DNA from 2 places in the Arthrobacter sp. Y3224055 genome. Region 2 is predicted to be linked to the other one. Evidence: riboswitches for the same ligand, from Rfam matches in the RefSeq annotation. Region 2 holds a riboswitch; the other holds the start of a gene.
What was found. A riboswitch is a leader RNA that binds a small molecule or an ion and turns the genes downstream of it on or off. The one in region 2 is predicted to bind glycine.
Positions count from the first base shown of each region.

Region 1 (7,677 bases), 310 kb from region 2:
GGTTGGACCACTTTGGGTAGCATAGTGAGGTGAGTCACTAAACCACAAGGTGTGGCACCGGGAAATACACTTTTAATTGCCGGAACTTTTGCGGTCAGGGGGAAACCCGCTCACCGGTACCCACAGAGAGGACGAATATGCGGAGCCTGAGGCAGGAGCCCTTATTGGTATTCAGCGATCGCGTAGACGTCCTCGCCGAGGCAATTCGGACCCGGATTGAGGACGGTACCCTGAGCCCCGGAGCTAAACTTCCGAGCGAACGGGAAATTGCCGAGAATTACCGCTTGTCCAGAAATACGGTGCGGGAAGCCCTGCGCGAGCTCGAGGCTGTCGGCCTGCTGTACCGCCGCCCCGGCAGCGGCACCTACGTAGCCGACGAACCGCTTTTGGCCTTCGGCTCCTCGTCGCTGACCGGTAGCACCGGTGCCGGAGACCCGATGAATCACGTCATGGACCTCCGCCTTGTCATCGAACCGGGGATCGCCAAGCGGGCGGCCATCAGGGCACGGGGCCAGGTGTCCAAATTGCGGTCGATCCTCGATGCCGCCACCAAAGAGGCGGCCCGCCCCCAGCCCTCGAACGCCGAGCTGAGAAAACTCGACTTGGATTTCCACGCGGAACTGGCGCGGCTCTCCTTGAATCCACTGCTGACCGAATTGTTGGCGATGTCCAATGACCTGATGGCACCCTCGCGTGCCGACGAATTCCTGACGTTGGAACGCGTCCGGAGCTCTGTGATGTGGCACGGCCGCATTTTTGAGGCTGTTTTGGCGCGCGACGGAGACGGGGCCTTTAATGCCATGGAGGAGCACCTGATCGACATCAAGGGCCATACCGAAAAGGGACAGTGAATACCGGGCAAGACCGCCGCCCGTGGATTGTCGCCGGATCGGGATGCGCCTAGCATTCGACGACGTTGACGGCCAGGCCTCCCATCGCGGTTTCCTTGTACTTGGAGCTCATGTCCTTGCCGGTTTCGCGCATGGTGATGATGACTTCGTCCAGCGAGACGCGGTGCGTCCCGTCGCCCCAGAGCGCCATCTTCGCCGCGTTCACGGCCTTGGCGGCGCCGATGGCGTTGCGTTCGATGCAGGGGATCTGCACCAGGCCGCCGATCGGGTCGCAGGTCAGCCCCAGGTTGTGCTCCATGGCGATCTCGGCGGCGTTTTCCACCTGCGCGGGGCTGCCGCCCATCACCTCGGCCAGTCCCGCTGCAGCCATCGAGGACGCGGAACCCACCTCGCCCTGGCAGCCGACCTCGGCGCCGGAGATGGAGGCCTGCTCTTTGTAGAGGACCCCGACGGCGGCGGCAGCCAGCAGGAACTTGACAATGACGTCTTCCTTGTCCGCCTGCGTCGCCTTGTCCATGCCCGGCGCGTAGTGGGTGGCGTAGAACATGACCGCGGGGATGATGCCGGCCGCGCCGTTGGTCGGTGCGGTGACGACGCGGCCGCCCGAGGCGTTCTCCTCGTTCACGGCCAGGGCCACCAGGTTGACCCATTCCTGCCAGTATTTGTGGTCCCGGTCCTTGTCTTCCTTGAGCAGCCGCTCATGCCAGTCGGGGGCACGGCGCCGGACGTTCAGCCCGCCGGGCAGAACACCTTCGCGCTTGATGGCGGAGTCCTTGCATTCCTCCATCACCTGCCAGATGTGGAGCAGGCCTGCGCGGATGTCCGCCTCGGAGCGCGAGGCCTTCTCGTTGAGCATCATGATGTCGCTGATGCCAAGGCCGGTGTTGCGGCAGTGTTCGAGCAGTTCCGCCGCCGTCCGGAAGGGGTAGGGGAGCTCGTCCTTGCTGGCATCCAGGTCTTGGGCTGCCGCACCTTCCTCGCCGTCGCGGACCACGAAGCCGCCGCCCACGGAAAAGAACGTGGCCTCGTGAAGGACCGTGCCGGCGTCGTCGGTCACCTGGAATTTCATCCCGTTAGTGTGCCGGGGCAGCACGGTAAGCGGGTGCTGCACCATGTCCTCGACCCGGTAGTCCAGAACCCGTCCGGCCGAGCCCTCGACCCGCGCGCACAACTGCAGCTCGCCGGTCGAGGCCATCTCCGCCAGCCGGGTTTCGACGTCGTCCGGCAGGATCTGCTCGGGTTGAAAGCCTTCCAGCCCGAGCATCACCGCCGTGAACGTTCCGTGGCCGCGGCCGGTGGCCGCGAGGGACCCGTACAGGTCCACCCGCAGGCCGGCGACCCGATCCAGCACGCCGGTTGACACCAGTTCCCCGGCAAAGACCGCGGCCGCCCGCATCGGGCCGACGGTGTGCGAACTGGAGGGACCGATGCCCACGGTAAAGAGGTCGAAGACGCCTACGGCCATGATGGCTCCTCAGCGCCCTTCGGTGGGCGTGGAAACCGGTGCCAGGTCCGGGTAGAGCGGGTGCGCCTCGGCCAGTGCTTCCACCCGGGCCTTCAGGCCGGACAGGTCAGCGGCCGGCCCGGCGATGAGGGCCTCGGCGATGATGTCCGCGACCTGGCGGAACGCCTCGTCGCCGAAGCCGCGGGTGGCCAGCGCCGGCGTGCCGATGCGCAGGCCGGAGGTGACCATGGGCGGCCGCGGGTCGAACGGCACCGCGTTGCGGTTCACCGTGATGTCGATGGCGGCCAGAAGGTCCTCGCCCTGCTGGCCGTCCAGCTCCGAATTGCGCAGGTCAACCAGGACCAGGTGCACGTCCGTGCCGCCGGTCAGCACCGTGATGCCCTTCTCCGCAACGTCCTGCTGCGACAGCCGCTCGGCCAGGATCCGTGCGCCCGCCAGCGTACGCTGCTGGCGGTCGGCGAATTCCTCGGAGGCGGCAACCTTGAACGCCACGGCCTTGCCCGCGATGACATGTTCGAGCGGCCCGCCCTGCTGGCCGGGGAACACCGCGGAATTGATCTTCTTGGCGATGTCCGCCTCGTTGGTCAGGATGATGCCGCCGCGCGGACCCGCCAGCGTCTTGTGCGTGGTGGACGTGACCACGTGGGCGTGCGGCACCGGGCTGGCGTGCAGGCCGGCGGCCACCAGGCCGGCGATGTGTGCCATGTCCACCATCAGGTACGCCCCGACGTCGTCGGCGATCCGGCGGAATTCCGCGAAGTCGAGCTCGCGCGGATAGGCGGACCAGCCGGCGATGATCAGCTGCGGCTGGTGCTCGTGCGCCAGCCGCTCCACCTCGGCCATGTCGACCCGGTGGTCCTCCTCGGAGACGCCATAGGCGGCCACGTTGTAGAGCCTGCCGGAGAAGTTGATCTTCATGCCGTGGGTCAGGTGTCCGCCGTGGGCCAGGTTCAGTCCCAGGATGGTGTCGCCGGGCTTGATCAGGGCGTGCATTACCGAGGCGTTGGCCTGCGCGCCGGAGTGCGGCTGGACGTTGGCGAAGCCGGCGCCGAACAGCTCCTTGACCCGGTCGATGGCCAGCTGCTCGATCACGTCGACGTGCTCGCAGCCGCCGTAGTACCGGCGCCCCGGGTAACCCTCGGCGTATTTGTTGGTTAGCACCGAGCCCTGGGCCTGCATGACGGCGACGGGGGTGTGGTTCTCGGAGGCGATCATTTCCAGCCCGGACTGTTGGCGGCGCAGCTCGTTGTCGATCTGGGCGGCAATTTCCGGATCGAGGACACCCAGGTCCGCGTTCAGGCTGGTGCTGGCGACCGCCGTCATTGCCGCGCTCACGCTACTTCACCACCGTTGGCGGAGGCGTACTCCTCGGCGGAGAGCAGCGGGCCCTCCTCCGACACCTGGACGGTGAACAGCCAGCCGGCACCGTAGGGGTCATCGTTGATCACGGCGGGGTCGGCCACGGCGTCGCCGTTGACTTCGATGACCTCACCGGTCACCGGGGAGTAGAGGTCCGAAACGGACTTGGTGGACTCGATTTCACCGCAGGTCTCGCCGGCCGTCACGACTGTACCGACCTCGGGGAGATCCACGTACACGATGTCGCCCAGCGCCTCGGTTGCCACGGCAGAAACGCCGATTTTGGACGGGCCGGAACCGTCGGCGGCCACCCACTCGTGCTCCGCGGAGTATCGTAGTGCGGCGTTGACTTTGCTCACTGTGATGCCTTTCTTAAACACGCTTTTTTGTTGAGGAGATGAGAGGAGGTCGCCTCGGCCCCTGTAGTGCACCCGTTTTGTTCGCCTTGACGCTTCGTGGGCGGAAGCACGTGCGGACGGCGATCATGGCTTCGATGAAGCTGTGGATGGCGGCCGGATCCCCGGACTCCTTGGCTCGAGGATCAGGGCGCCGGGCACCGGGGAACGACGGGGCGGGAATTAAGGTGGGGCCAGGGCCGGCAACCAAGTCTTTGAGCGATGGCTGCGGAGGACGCGCCGCTGCAGGTCAGAAGTCATGAGGAACTCCAAGATTGGGCCGGCGCGAGGGCTCGGCTGGGATTTGGGTTCCTCCCCGCTCTGTATTTGACCTGAGAGATTCCGCGGAGTGTGTTCCGCTTGCACCGTCGGTGAGCCAGGCTGCTGCCTGACTGCTTTCCAGAGTTGCCTAGCCGCGGCGGTACATGAGCCTGAGAGATTCCTGGGGAGGATTTGCTCCTACGGCGCCTGCCCGGATGGTGTGCGGAGAGGACTCTCCCGCCACGGTTCGAAAGGCATTCAGTTGTGGGTGATTCGCCTCACACCCTACACACAGTGCCGGTGGGATCCCAAATTCCCGCCGCCAAACATCGGGCCCCTTCGCCGCTCAAGGGTTGCGCCGGCCGCCAATTCAGGGCCCCGTCCCGCCGACCGTTACTCTCCGGTCCCGGCGGCCGCCACTCTCCGATCTCACCGGCCGCCGCTCTCCGGAAGTCCAGCCGGCAGTCACTCCCCGTCCCGGCACGTCCAGGGCCAGTCCGCCGCTGCGCCTGCGGCCGAAACGCTGGCGCCTACACAATAAATGGATTCATCAGTATGCTTTGCGTTGATGTCGCCGAGAGGAAGGCTGATGACCGAGGCGCCGGTACCGCCGGGCCGTTGACAAGAATCGACAGGTTTCGACAACGGGTTGGAACGAAAGGCGCTTTGCGCCGGAGACGGAGATTTTGATGAGCAACGACATGGGACGCACCCCGCTTTCGCCGGAGGAACTCGAATCCCAGTCCGGGACCGCGCTGCCGGACAAGGAAGTCGCGTCCATCCTGGATCTAAACGCCGATCTCGACCTGGCCATCGACGCGGCCGCGCCGATCGACCTGGCCGTCGCGGCCAACGCCAACGTGGCGGCCCCCATTGATGCCGCCGCCTCGGCCAACCTCCTCTCGTCCGGCTCCACGGCGCAGGCCCTGTCCGACCAGGGAGTCATCATCAATCAGGGCATCACCGCCGACGCGACCGCCGAGTCGACCCAGGACAGCACCATCGACCAGGGCAATGACACTGTGGGGGACGCCGGGGCAACGGCCGGTTCCGCTGGCGCGACGGGTGCCGCCGTCGGCGATTCCGGCCTTGCCCAGGAGGCCACCGGGCAGGAGGCAACTGCTCCGGCGCTGCTGCCCGACGGCACCCTGCCGGACGGGACCCTGCCGGACGGGACCCTGCCCGACACCGGATCCGTCACGGAAGGCCTCGGGTCGACCCTCGACGGAAACCTGCTCAACGTCAACGTCGATCTGGCCGCGGACGCCGATATTGCCGCCCCGATCAACGGCGCCGTGGCAGCCAACGCCAACGTTGCCGCGCCGATCGACGCCGCGGTGGCGGCGAATATCGGCTCGATCGACAGCAACGCCGTCGCGGTGGCGCAGCAAGACGCCATCATCAACCAGCAGATTGACGGCAGCGCCGAGGCCAGCGCCGGCCAGCAGTCCGATCTCGAACAATAGCCCCTGAATGAGCATCAGCCCGAGCCGGCCGCCGGCCACGAGTGACCCGCTGCCCGGCGGCCGGTCGGCTGCCCCTTTGATTGACGTCCCGGCGCTGGCCGACGGGGTGCAGCTCCTCGGACCGGCGCGGGGATCCGGCTACCGGGAGCCGCCCGCGCTGGTCCGGCGCGCGGACGGCCAGACGCTCCAGCTCACCCCGCTCCTGTATGCCATTCTGGAGGGCGTCGACGGCTCCCGGAGCCTCGACCAGATTGCCGAGCACGCCGGCGAGAAGTCCGGCAGGCTGATCACTGCCGGAAACGTGCAGACCCTGATCGACAAACAGCTGCTGCCGCTGGGCCTGCTGCGGCTCGCCGACGGCTCGCAGCCCGACGTCAAAAAGGCGAGCCCGCTGCTGGGCATGCGCTTCCGCTACACGGTCACGGATCCCGCGCTGACCCGGAAGCTGACGGCTCCGTTCGCCGTCCTGTTCCATCCGCTGATCGCCCTGCCCGTGACCCTGACCTTCCTGGCGGCGTGCTGGTGGGTGCTCATGGTCAAGGGCCTCGGCTCGGCAACCCATCAGGCCTTCGCCAACCCCGGGTTGCTGCTCCTGGTTTTCGCCATCACCATTCTTTCGGCCGGCTTCCACGAGTTCGGCCATGCGGCCGGGGCGCGCCGCGGCGGCGCAACGCCGGGAGCCATGGGCGTGGGCCTGTACCTGATCTGGCCGGCCTTCTACACCGATGTCACCGACTCCTACCGCCTGGGACGCGGTGGCCGGCTCCGCACGGACCTGGGCGGCCTGTACTTCAACGCCATCGTCGTGGTGGGCACGATAGGCGCCTGGTGGCTCACCGGTTTCGACGCGCTGCTGCTCGTGGTGGTGACCCAGATCCTGCAGATGGTGCGCCAACTGCTGCCCCTGGTCCGCTTCGACGGCTACCACATCCTCGCCGACGCCACCGGGGTTCCCGACCTGTTCCAACGGATCAAGCCCACCCTCCTGGGGCTGCTGCCCTGGCGGTGGTCCGACCCCGAACCCAAGCTGCTCAAGCCCTGGGCCAGGGCCGTCGTGACCGCCTGGGTCCTGATTACGGTGCCGCTGCTCCTGTTTTGCCTGGCCATGATGGTGGTCTCGCTTCCCCGGGTCCTGGGGACGGCCTGGGCCAGCATCATGGACCAACACAGGCTGCTGGCCGATGCCGGTTCGGACGGCGACGTCGCCGGCATGGCCGTGCGTGTCCTGGCGATCACCGCCGTCGCGCTTCCCGTTCTCGGGATTGCCTACATCCTGCTGCGCCTGGCCCGCCAGCTTGGCACGGCGGCCTGGGCGAAAACCCGTGGCCGGCCGCTCCGGCGGGTGACCGCCATGGCCGCCGCCGCAGCCGTTCTGGCCGGCCTGGCCTGGGCCTGGTGGCCCGACGACGGCGCCTACCGCCCGGTGCAGCCCTACGAACGCGGAACCCTGTTCGATGCGGCGGCTTCCTTCGCCCCGATGTCACCGCCAGGGCTGGCAGAAGGCGGCGCAGGACAAACGGTGGCGGCATGGCCCTCCGGCACCGACCTGCCCACGGCGGAGGAACCGCAACTGGCGATGGTCCTCGTTCCCCGCGAGCTGCAGGCCGGGCACCAGAAGACCGCTGCGGCGGACACCGCCGAGGATTTACAGAACGACGGCGGTTCCGGCACCACCGTTACTGAGGCCGGCGCCGGCACACCACCGGCCTGGGTCTTCCCGTTCGACCGGCCGCTGGCCCCCGAGGAGGATGGTAACCAGGCCCTGGCCGTGAACGTTGAGGACGGATCCGTGGTCTACGACGTCGCCTTCGCCCTGGTGTGGGCCGAAGACGGGCCGGTAGACGCCACGAACGAGGCCTACGCCTTCGCTTCCTGCCGGG
Region 1 is NZ_JBNHGB010000001.1:892,343-900,019, reverse strand. Features, by position in the region: gene AC5RTY_RS04340 (FadR/GntR family transcriptional regulator) at 138-851, shown strand; gene AC5RTY_RS04335 (L-serine ammonia-lyase) at 901-2,316, opposite strand; gene glyA (serine hydroxymethyltransferase) at 2,326-3,639, opposite strand; gene gcvH (glycine cleavage system protein GcvH) at 3,648-4,034, opposite strand; glycine riboswitch at 4,480-4,581, opposite strand; gene AC5RTY_RS04320 (peptidoglycan-binding protein) at 5,021-5,797, shown strand; gene AC5RTY_RS04315 (hypothetical protein) at 5,805-7,677, shown strand, end outside.
Region 1: another riboswitch for glycine. It lies ahead of gcvH (glycine cleavage system protein GcvH); the one in region 2 lies ahead of gcvP (aminomethyl-transferring glycine dehydrogenase).

Region 2 (7,677 bases):
CCGTCATCCTGGGGGCGGCGGATCACCAGGAACTGAGGGCCGTAAACATGCACATCCTCGACCGTTCGCTGGCCCGGTTGCACCTGTTCCAACACGCCCTCGCCTATCCTCTCTGGGCCGACGGCTGGCGCGAGACCGTGCAGTACCTCCAGCGGGGCCAGCATGAGGCGGCGGTGGAGCGGCTGCGCCAAACATTCTGGATCCTCGCCGAAGGGCTGGGCCAGGAGGGTTCCTAGCCCGCCTGCCGGGCAGCCGGGCCGCGACGGGATAAAGTGATTCCCGGCCGGTTTTGATCCCGGCCGCCCGCCCGGCCTTTCGACCCATGGACCACGCTTGCCCTCGCCCGCACAACTGACCGCCGACGCCCCACCGAGCCCGGATTCCCCACCGCCTCAGGGTGCCAGCCCCGCCCCGCGGCGGCCTGCCCCGCTTGCCGGCCGGCTGACCGTGCTCGTCGGCGTCCTGCTGCTGGCGCTCAGCCTGCGGCTGGCCGTCTCCGGCGTGTCGCCGGTGCTGGCGGATATTGCCGCGGATCTGCCGTTCGGCACGGCCTCCGCCGGTGTGCTGGGCATGCTGCCGACCGCCGCCTTCGCCGCTGCCGGGTTCGCAGTTCCGTTGCTGATGCGCCGGATCGGCATGGAAGCACTGCTGCTCGTGGCACTGGGCATGGCCGCCGTCGGCCAACTGGGCCGTGCGCTGGCCTCCGACGTGCCGGCGTTCCTGGTCCTGTCCGGCCTCACCATGGTTGGCTACGGGATCGGCAACATTTTGCTGCCGCCGCTAGTGAAGCGCTATTTCCCGGACCGGACCAGCCTCATCACCGCGCTTTACGTGACCTTGCTGGCGGCCAGTACGGCGCTCAGCCCGCTGCTTGCCGTGCCGCTTGAGCAGGCTGCCGGCTGGCGGTTCTCGATCGGAGTGTGGGCGGCCGTGAGCGCGGCCGCCCTCGTGCCGTGGCTGATGACCGCGTGGACGGAACATTGGCGCCGCCGCACCGCGCGCCTGGTGCTGCAGCCCTACCGGCCCGGCGGCCTGGACATCCTCCCGCCCGATGAGGGCAGCGCCCGGCAGCCGGCCGGTTCCGGGCCTGCCGTGAGTCTCGGTACGGGAGTCGGCCCCGGCGCTGCCGGCCCCAGGGCGGTGACCGTCCCCGGGCCTGCGGCCGGCCCCGCAGGAGCCGACGGGCCGCCCGCTGCGGAAGCCTCGGGGCCCGCAGCGGGAGCTGAGGCCGGTTCCGTCGGGACGACGTCGGTCCGCGTCTGGCGCTCGTCGGTCGCCTGGGGCCTGGCCCTGGTGTTCGCCGGGACCTTGTCGAACACGTTTGCCATGTTCACGTGGTTGCCGCCGTTGCTGGTGGACAGCGGGATGCTGCCCCCGACGGCGGGCACCATGCTGGCCTACTACGCCATCCTGGGCCTGCCCACCAGTCTGTTGGTGCCGCTGATCGCGGGGCGGCTGCGCAATCCCCTGGGCCTGGGCCTGCTGTTCATCGGCTTTTACACGGCCGGATACGCCGGGCTGCTGCTGTCACCCTCGTTCGGCACCTGGTTGTGGATCACCCTGGCGGGGCTCGGCCAGGGCACCTTTGCGCTGGGCCTGCTGCTGGTGAACCTCAGGACCCGCACCACGGCCGGCGCGGGGCTACTCTCCGGGTTCGCGCAAGGCATCGGCTACACGGTCGCCTGCGCCGGCCCGCTGATGTTCGGGCTGCTGCGCGAGGCCAGCGGCGGCTGGGGTGCTTCCTTCGGCCTGCTGGGCGGTGCCTTGCTCATCCTGGCGGTGGGCCTGGTCATCGTGGGCCGGCCCCGCTATCTGGAGGATTCGGCTGGGATGGATAGCGGCCGCTGAGGCACAGCCCGTGGTTGGATGGGGAAATGCCGAGCCATGCCCTTGTGTCCCCACCCAAGCTTGAGCCCGGTGACCGGGTCGCGATTCTCTCCCCGTCCTTTGCTGCCCCCGGGTTCGCGCCGGATGTCCACGAGCAGGCGATGCGTCGACTCAGCGCCGAAACGGGACTGGTCCCTGTGGAATACCCGACGACCCGGAAGCTTGGCGCTTCCGCCGCGGAACGCGCCGCGGATCTGCACGCCGCTTTGTCCGACCCGGCCATCCGGGCCATCCTCGCGACCATCGGCGGCGACGACCAGGTAGCTCTCATTCCCCATCTGGACGCCGGTCTCGCCGCCGGGAACCCCAAGATCTTCATGGGCTACAGCGACAACACGAACCTCTTGAACTGGCTGTGGTCGGTCGGGATAGCAGGCTACTACGGGGGCTCGACCCAGGTGCACCTCGGAGCCGGGCCGCACATTGACGACCAGCACCTCGCGTCGCTGAAGGCAGCGCTCTTGACGGGCGGTGCGCTGGAGATTGTTGACCCAGGCGAGTCCGAGGACTTCGGGCCGGACTGGTTGACGCCACAAGCCCTTGTCGACTTCGGTGAACGGGAACCCACGCAGCCGTGGACGTGGGCGGGGCCCGAGCGGGAAGCGACCGGCCGCACCTGGGGCGGGTGCCTGGAAGTCATCGATCAGCTGGCCATGGCCGGTCGGCTGCCGCCCCTGGGAGCCCTCGAGGGGTCGATCCTGATTGTTGAAACCAGTGAGGAGTTGCCTCCGGCAGCGTGGGTCAAGAGATGGGTCCGGGCATTGGGGGAACGGGGCGTCCTCTCGGCGGTGGAAGGAGTGATCGTCGCCCGGCCGCCGGTGAGCAGTCACGGTACCGTCCCGCCAGCGGAGGAGCGTGACCGGCTCCGCGTCGCGCAACGCGATGCAGTCCTCGCCGAGATGAAACGCTACAACGACCACGCCGTCGTCTGCATCGGAGTCCCGTTCGGCCATACCCGTCCGCAATGGATCGTGCCCTACGGCGGGACAATGCGGCTCAATGGCCGGGATCGAACCATCACGGCCGATTACAGTTGACCGCGGTGGCAGGCGGTCCGGGCGACGGATGCGCGGCTGCGTGACCGTCCCCGCGCCTGCAGGCAGGCACGCATTCCTCGCCGCGGCCCCGCCCGGTAAGCTGGCGCCACAGTCGACCCGCGGGAGGCGCCATGAAGTTCAACGACCTGCTCGCAGATGCCTACGGCAGGATCCAGGAGCGCGTCCACTCCGTGCTGGACGGGCTGGACGCCGGACAACTGGCCGCCCGGCCCGGCGGTGACAGCAACTCGATTGCCTGGCTTATCTGGCATCTGACGCGCATCCAGGACGACCATATTGCCGATGTCGCCGGCACGGACCAGTACTGGCTGACCGGCTGGGCGGAGCGGTTCGACCTGCCGCTGCCCCGGAAGGACCATGGCTACGGCCACACGTCGCAGCAGGTGGCGGCCGTCCGGGTCGAATCGGCCGACCTGCTGCGCGGCTACTACGACGACGTCCATGCCGGCACCCTGGAGTATCTGGCCGGACTGAGCGAGGATGACCTGGACCGGATCGTGGACACCCGGTGGGACCCGCACGTCAGCCTGGGGGTGCGGCTGGTCAGCGTCCTGGACGACTGCCTGGAGCACGTCGGACAGGCCGCCTACGTGAAGGGCATGCTCTCGCGCACCGATGCCTAGCGGCGGCCACGCGGGTTCCGGCGCCCCCGCGGCGGCCGCAAGCCGCGCCGTCGGGCGTTGCCGCCTTGTTGCGCGCCAGCCGCTGGACTACCATTCAAGGAGTCAGTACAACTGCATACAGCCTTCGACATGCGGCGGGAGAGTCCTGCTGGGTACCAGTCAGCAGGCGCCGTAGGAGCAATACCTCCCCAGGAATCTCTCAGGCCCCTGTACCGCCGCGAAGAGGCAACTCTGGAAAGCAGCCGGACCGTTCAGGACCGGCTCACCGACGGTGCAAGCAGGAGGCGGCCCCTTGGGCCACAGCCTGCGGAATCTCTCAGGTTCAGTCACAGAGTGGGGAGGAACCCTTCACTACCGGCATGGTCAGCCCAGCCGGGGATAACTGGAGTTCCTCACATGACGGCTAAGTCCACCAGCGCTACCCGGCCCGGCAGCGCCTCCTTCACCGACCGACACATCGGTCCGCGCCGGAACGACGCGGAAACCATGCTCAAGCAGTTGGGCTACGGCAGCATCGACGAGCTGGTGGACGCGGCCGTGCCCGCCGACATCCGCCAGCAGGAACCGCTGGCGCTGCCCGCCGCCCGCAGCGAGTCCCAGGTCCTGGGGGACCTGCGCGCCCTCGCCGCGAAGAACGTGACGGCCGTGCAGATGATCGGCCAGGGCTACTACGACACCATCACGCCGCCGGTGATCCGCCGCAACGTGGTGGAAGACCCGGCCTGGTACACCGCCTACACCCCGTACCAGCCGGAAATTTCGCAGGGCCGGCTGGAGGCGCTGCTGAACTTCCAGACCATGGTCCAGGACCTCACCGCGCTGCCGATCGCCAACGCCTCCCTGCTGGACGAAGCCACCGCAGTGGCCGAAGCCGTGCTGTTGATGCGCCGGTCCAACAAGTCCAAGTCCGCCGGCAAGACCGTGCTGGACGCGGACCTGCTGCCGCAGACCATCGCCGTCGTCAAGGGCCGGGCCGAGGCGCTGGACTTCGACGTAGAGGTTGCCGACCTCTCCGCCGGCCTGCCGGACGGCGACATCTCGGGCATCGTGCTGCAGCAGCCGGGAGCCTCCGGCCGGGTGTTTGACCAGGCTCCGGTCATCGCGCAGGCCAAGGAGCGCGGCGCCTTGGTCACCGTGGCCGCCGACCTGCTGGCGCTGACCCTGATCACGCCGCCGGGCGAGCAGGGCGCGGACATCGCCGTCGGCAACACCCAGCGTTTTGGCGTGCCGCTCTTCTTCGGCGGCCCGCACGCCGCCTACATGGCCGTCCGCAAGGGGCTGGAGCGTTCCTTGCCCGGCCGCCTGGTGGGGGTCTCGAAGGACGACGCCGGCCGCCCCGCCTACCGCCTGGCGCTGCAGACCCGCGAGCAGCACATCCGCCGCGAGAAGGCCACCTCCAACATCTGCACCGCGCAGGCACTGCTGGCCGTCGTGGCCAGCATGTACGCCGTCTACCACGGCCCCGAGGGCCTGAAGGCGATCGCGCAGCACGCCAATGAGGCCGCCCGCACGCTGGCAGGCGTGCTCACCGGCGCCGGGTACGCGCTGGCGGCAGACCGGTTCTTCGACACCCTCACAGTGAAGGCTCCGGGCAAGGCCGCCGAGATCGCCGCCGCCGCCGAGGCCAAAGGCGTGAACCTGCGCCGCATCGACGCCGACCACGTCGGCATTTCCGCCGATGAAACGACGACGGCGGAGCACCTCGCCCTGGTCGCGGAGGCCTTCGGCGTGGAGGACCCCGCCGGCAAGACCGCCGAAACGGCCGGGAACGCCGGCTTCGAGCTGCCGGACGAGCTGCTGCGCAGCTCCTCCTACCTGGACCATCCGGTGTTCCACAGCCATCGCTCCGAGACCCAGATGCTGCGCTACCTGCGCCGCCTGTCTGACCGAGACCTGGCCCTGGACCGGACCATGATCCCGCTGGGCTCGTGCACCATGAAGCTGAACGCGACGGCGGAAATGGAGGCGATGACCTGGCCGGAATTCGCGTCCATCCACCCGTTCGCCCCGGCCAGCCAGACCGCCGGCTGGCGCGAGCTGATCACCGATCTGGAGGAACGCCTCGCGGCGATCACCGGCTACGCCGGCGTCTCCATCCAGCCCAACGCCGGTTCGCAGGGCGAATACGCCGGCCTGCTCGCCATCCGCCGCTACCACCTGGCCAACGGCGACGACCAGCGCGACGTCTGCCTGATCCCCGCCTCCGCGCACGGCACCAACGCCGCCTCGGCCGTGCTGGCCGGCATGAAGGTTGTCGTGGTCGCCACGGCACCGGACGGCACCATCGACCACGCCGACCTGCGCGCGAAGATCGACCAGAACGCCGACTCGCTTTCGGCCATCATGATCACCTATCCGTCAACGCACGGCGTGTACGACGCCGACGTGCGCGACGTCTGCGAGGCGGTCCATGCCGCCGGCGGGCAGGTGTACATCGACGGGGCCAACCTCAACGCGCTGGTAGGACTCGCGCAGCCGGGCAAGTTCGGCGGCGACGTCTCCCACCTGAACCTGCACAAGACCTTCTGCATCCCGCACGGAGGCGGCGGCCCCGGCGTCGGGCCGGTAGCGGTGGCCGAACACCTGGTGCCGTTCCTGCCGGGCAACGCCGCGCTGGCCGAACACGAAGGCAAGGGCGTGCCCGTCTCGGCCAGCGAGTACGGCTCGGCCGGCGTGCTGCCGATCTCCTGGGCCTACGTGGCCATGATGGGGGCCGAGGGCCTGACCGAGGCAACGAAGAGCGCCCTGCTGGCCGCGAACTACGTCGCCGCCCGGCTGAACGAGCACTTCCCGGTGCTCTACACCGGCAACGACGGGCTGGTCGCGCACGAGTGCATCCTGGACCTGCGCGAACTCACCGCCAAGTCGGGGGTGACCGCCGAGGACGTGGCCAAGCGCCTGATCGACTACGGCTTCCACGCGCCCACCCTGTCCTTCCCCGTGGCCGGCACCCTGATGGTGGAGCCGACCGAGTCCGAGGACCTGACGGAGATTGAGCGGTTTATCGACGCGATGATCGCGATCAAGGGCGAAATCGACCAGGTGATCGCCGGCGACTTCCCGCTCGACGCCAGCCCGCTGCGCCTGGCCCCGCACACCGCCGCCGCCGTGGTCAGCTCCGACTGGGACCGGCCGTACACCCGGGAGCAGGCCGCCTTCCCGGTACCGGGCCTGCAAGTGGACAAATACTTCGCCCCGGTGGGACGGATCGACGGCGCCGGCGGCGACCGCAACCTGATCTGCAGCTGCCCGCCGCCCGAAGCCTTCGAGAACTAGAGAGGTCAGCACCGCATGACTACCGAGACCACCACCATGCCCCGCCACACCGCGCTCTACGAGGAACACGAGCGGCTGGGTGCCTCCTTCACCGACTTCGGCGGCTGGATGATGCCGCTGAAGTACAGCAGCGAACTGGCCGAGCACCGCGCCGTGCGCAACAGCGCCGGCCTGTTCGACCTCTCCCACATGGGCGAAGTCTGGGTCACCGGCCCGGAGGCCGGGAAGTTCCTGGACTACGCACTCGTCGGCAAGCTCTCCGCCGTCACCGAGGGCCGGGCCAAGTATTCGCTGATCTGCAACGCCGACGGCGGCATCATCGATGACCTGATCATCTACCGGCGTCCCGCCGACCAGCACGGGGACCGTTACCTGGTGGTGCCCAATGCCGGCAACGCCCCGACGGTTGCCGCGGAACTCGCCGCACGGGTCGAAGGTTTCGACGCCACGGTGGAGGACGCCACGGCCGAGACCTCGCTGGTGGCAGTGCAGGGACCGAAGTCCGTGGAAATCCTGCTCCAGCTGGTGCCCGCCAACCAGCATGGCACGGTGCGGGACATGAAGTACTACGCCGCCGACGAGGTGGACTTCACGGTGTCCGGGGCGCCGCTGAAGCTGCTGCTGGCCCGGACCGGGTACACCGGCGAGGACGGCTTCGAGATCTACGTCCCGAATACCAACGCGGCCGCGCTCTGGAACGCCCTGCTGGAAGCCGGACGGGGCGCCGACCTGCTGCCGGCCGGGCTGGCCTGCCGCGACTCGCTTCGGCTGGAGGCGGGCATGCCGCTGTACGGCAACGAGCTCACCCTCGAGACCAGCCCGTTCGACGCCGG
Region 2 is NZ_JBNHGB010000001.1:586,682-594,358, reverse strand. Features, by position in the region: gene AC5RTY_RS02855 (GntR family transcriptional regulator) at 1-236, shown strand, start outside; gene AC5RTY_RS02850 (MFS transporter) at 334-1,848, shown strand; gene AC5RTY_RS02845 (S66 family peptidase) at 1,875-2,924, shown strand; gene AC5RTY_RS02840 (mycothiol transferase) at 3,056-3,568, shown strand; glycine riboswitch at 3,694-3,793, shown strand; gene gcvP (aminomethyl-transferring glycine dehydrogenase) at 3,965-6,844, shown strand; gene gcvT (glycine cleavage system aminomethyltransferase GcvT) at 6,860-7,677, shown strand, end outside.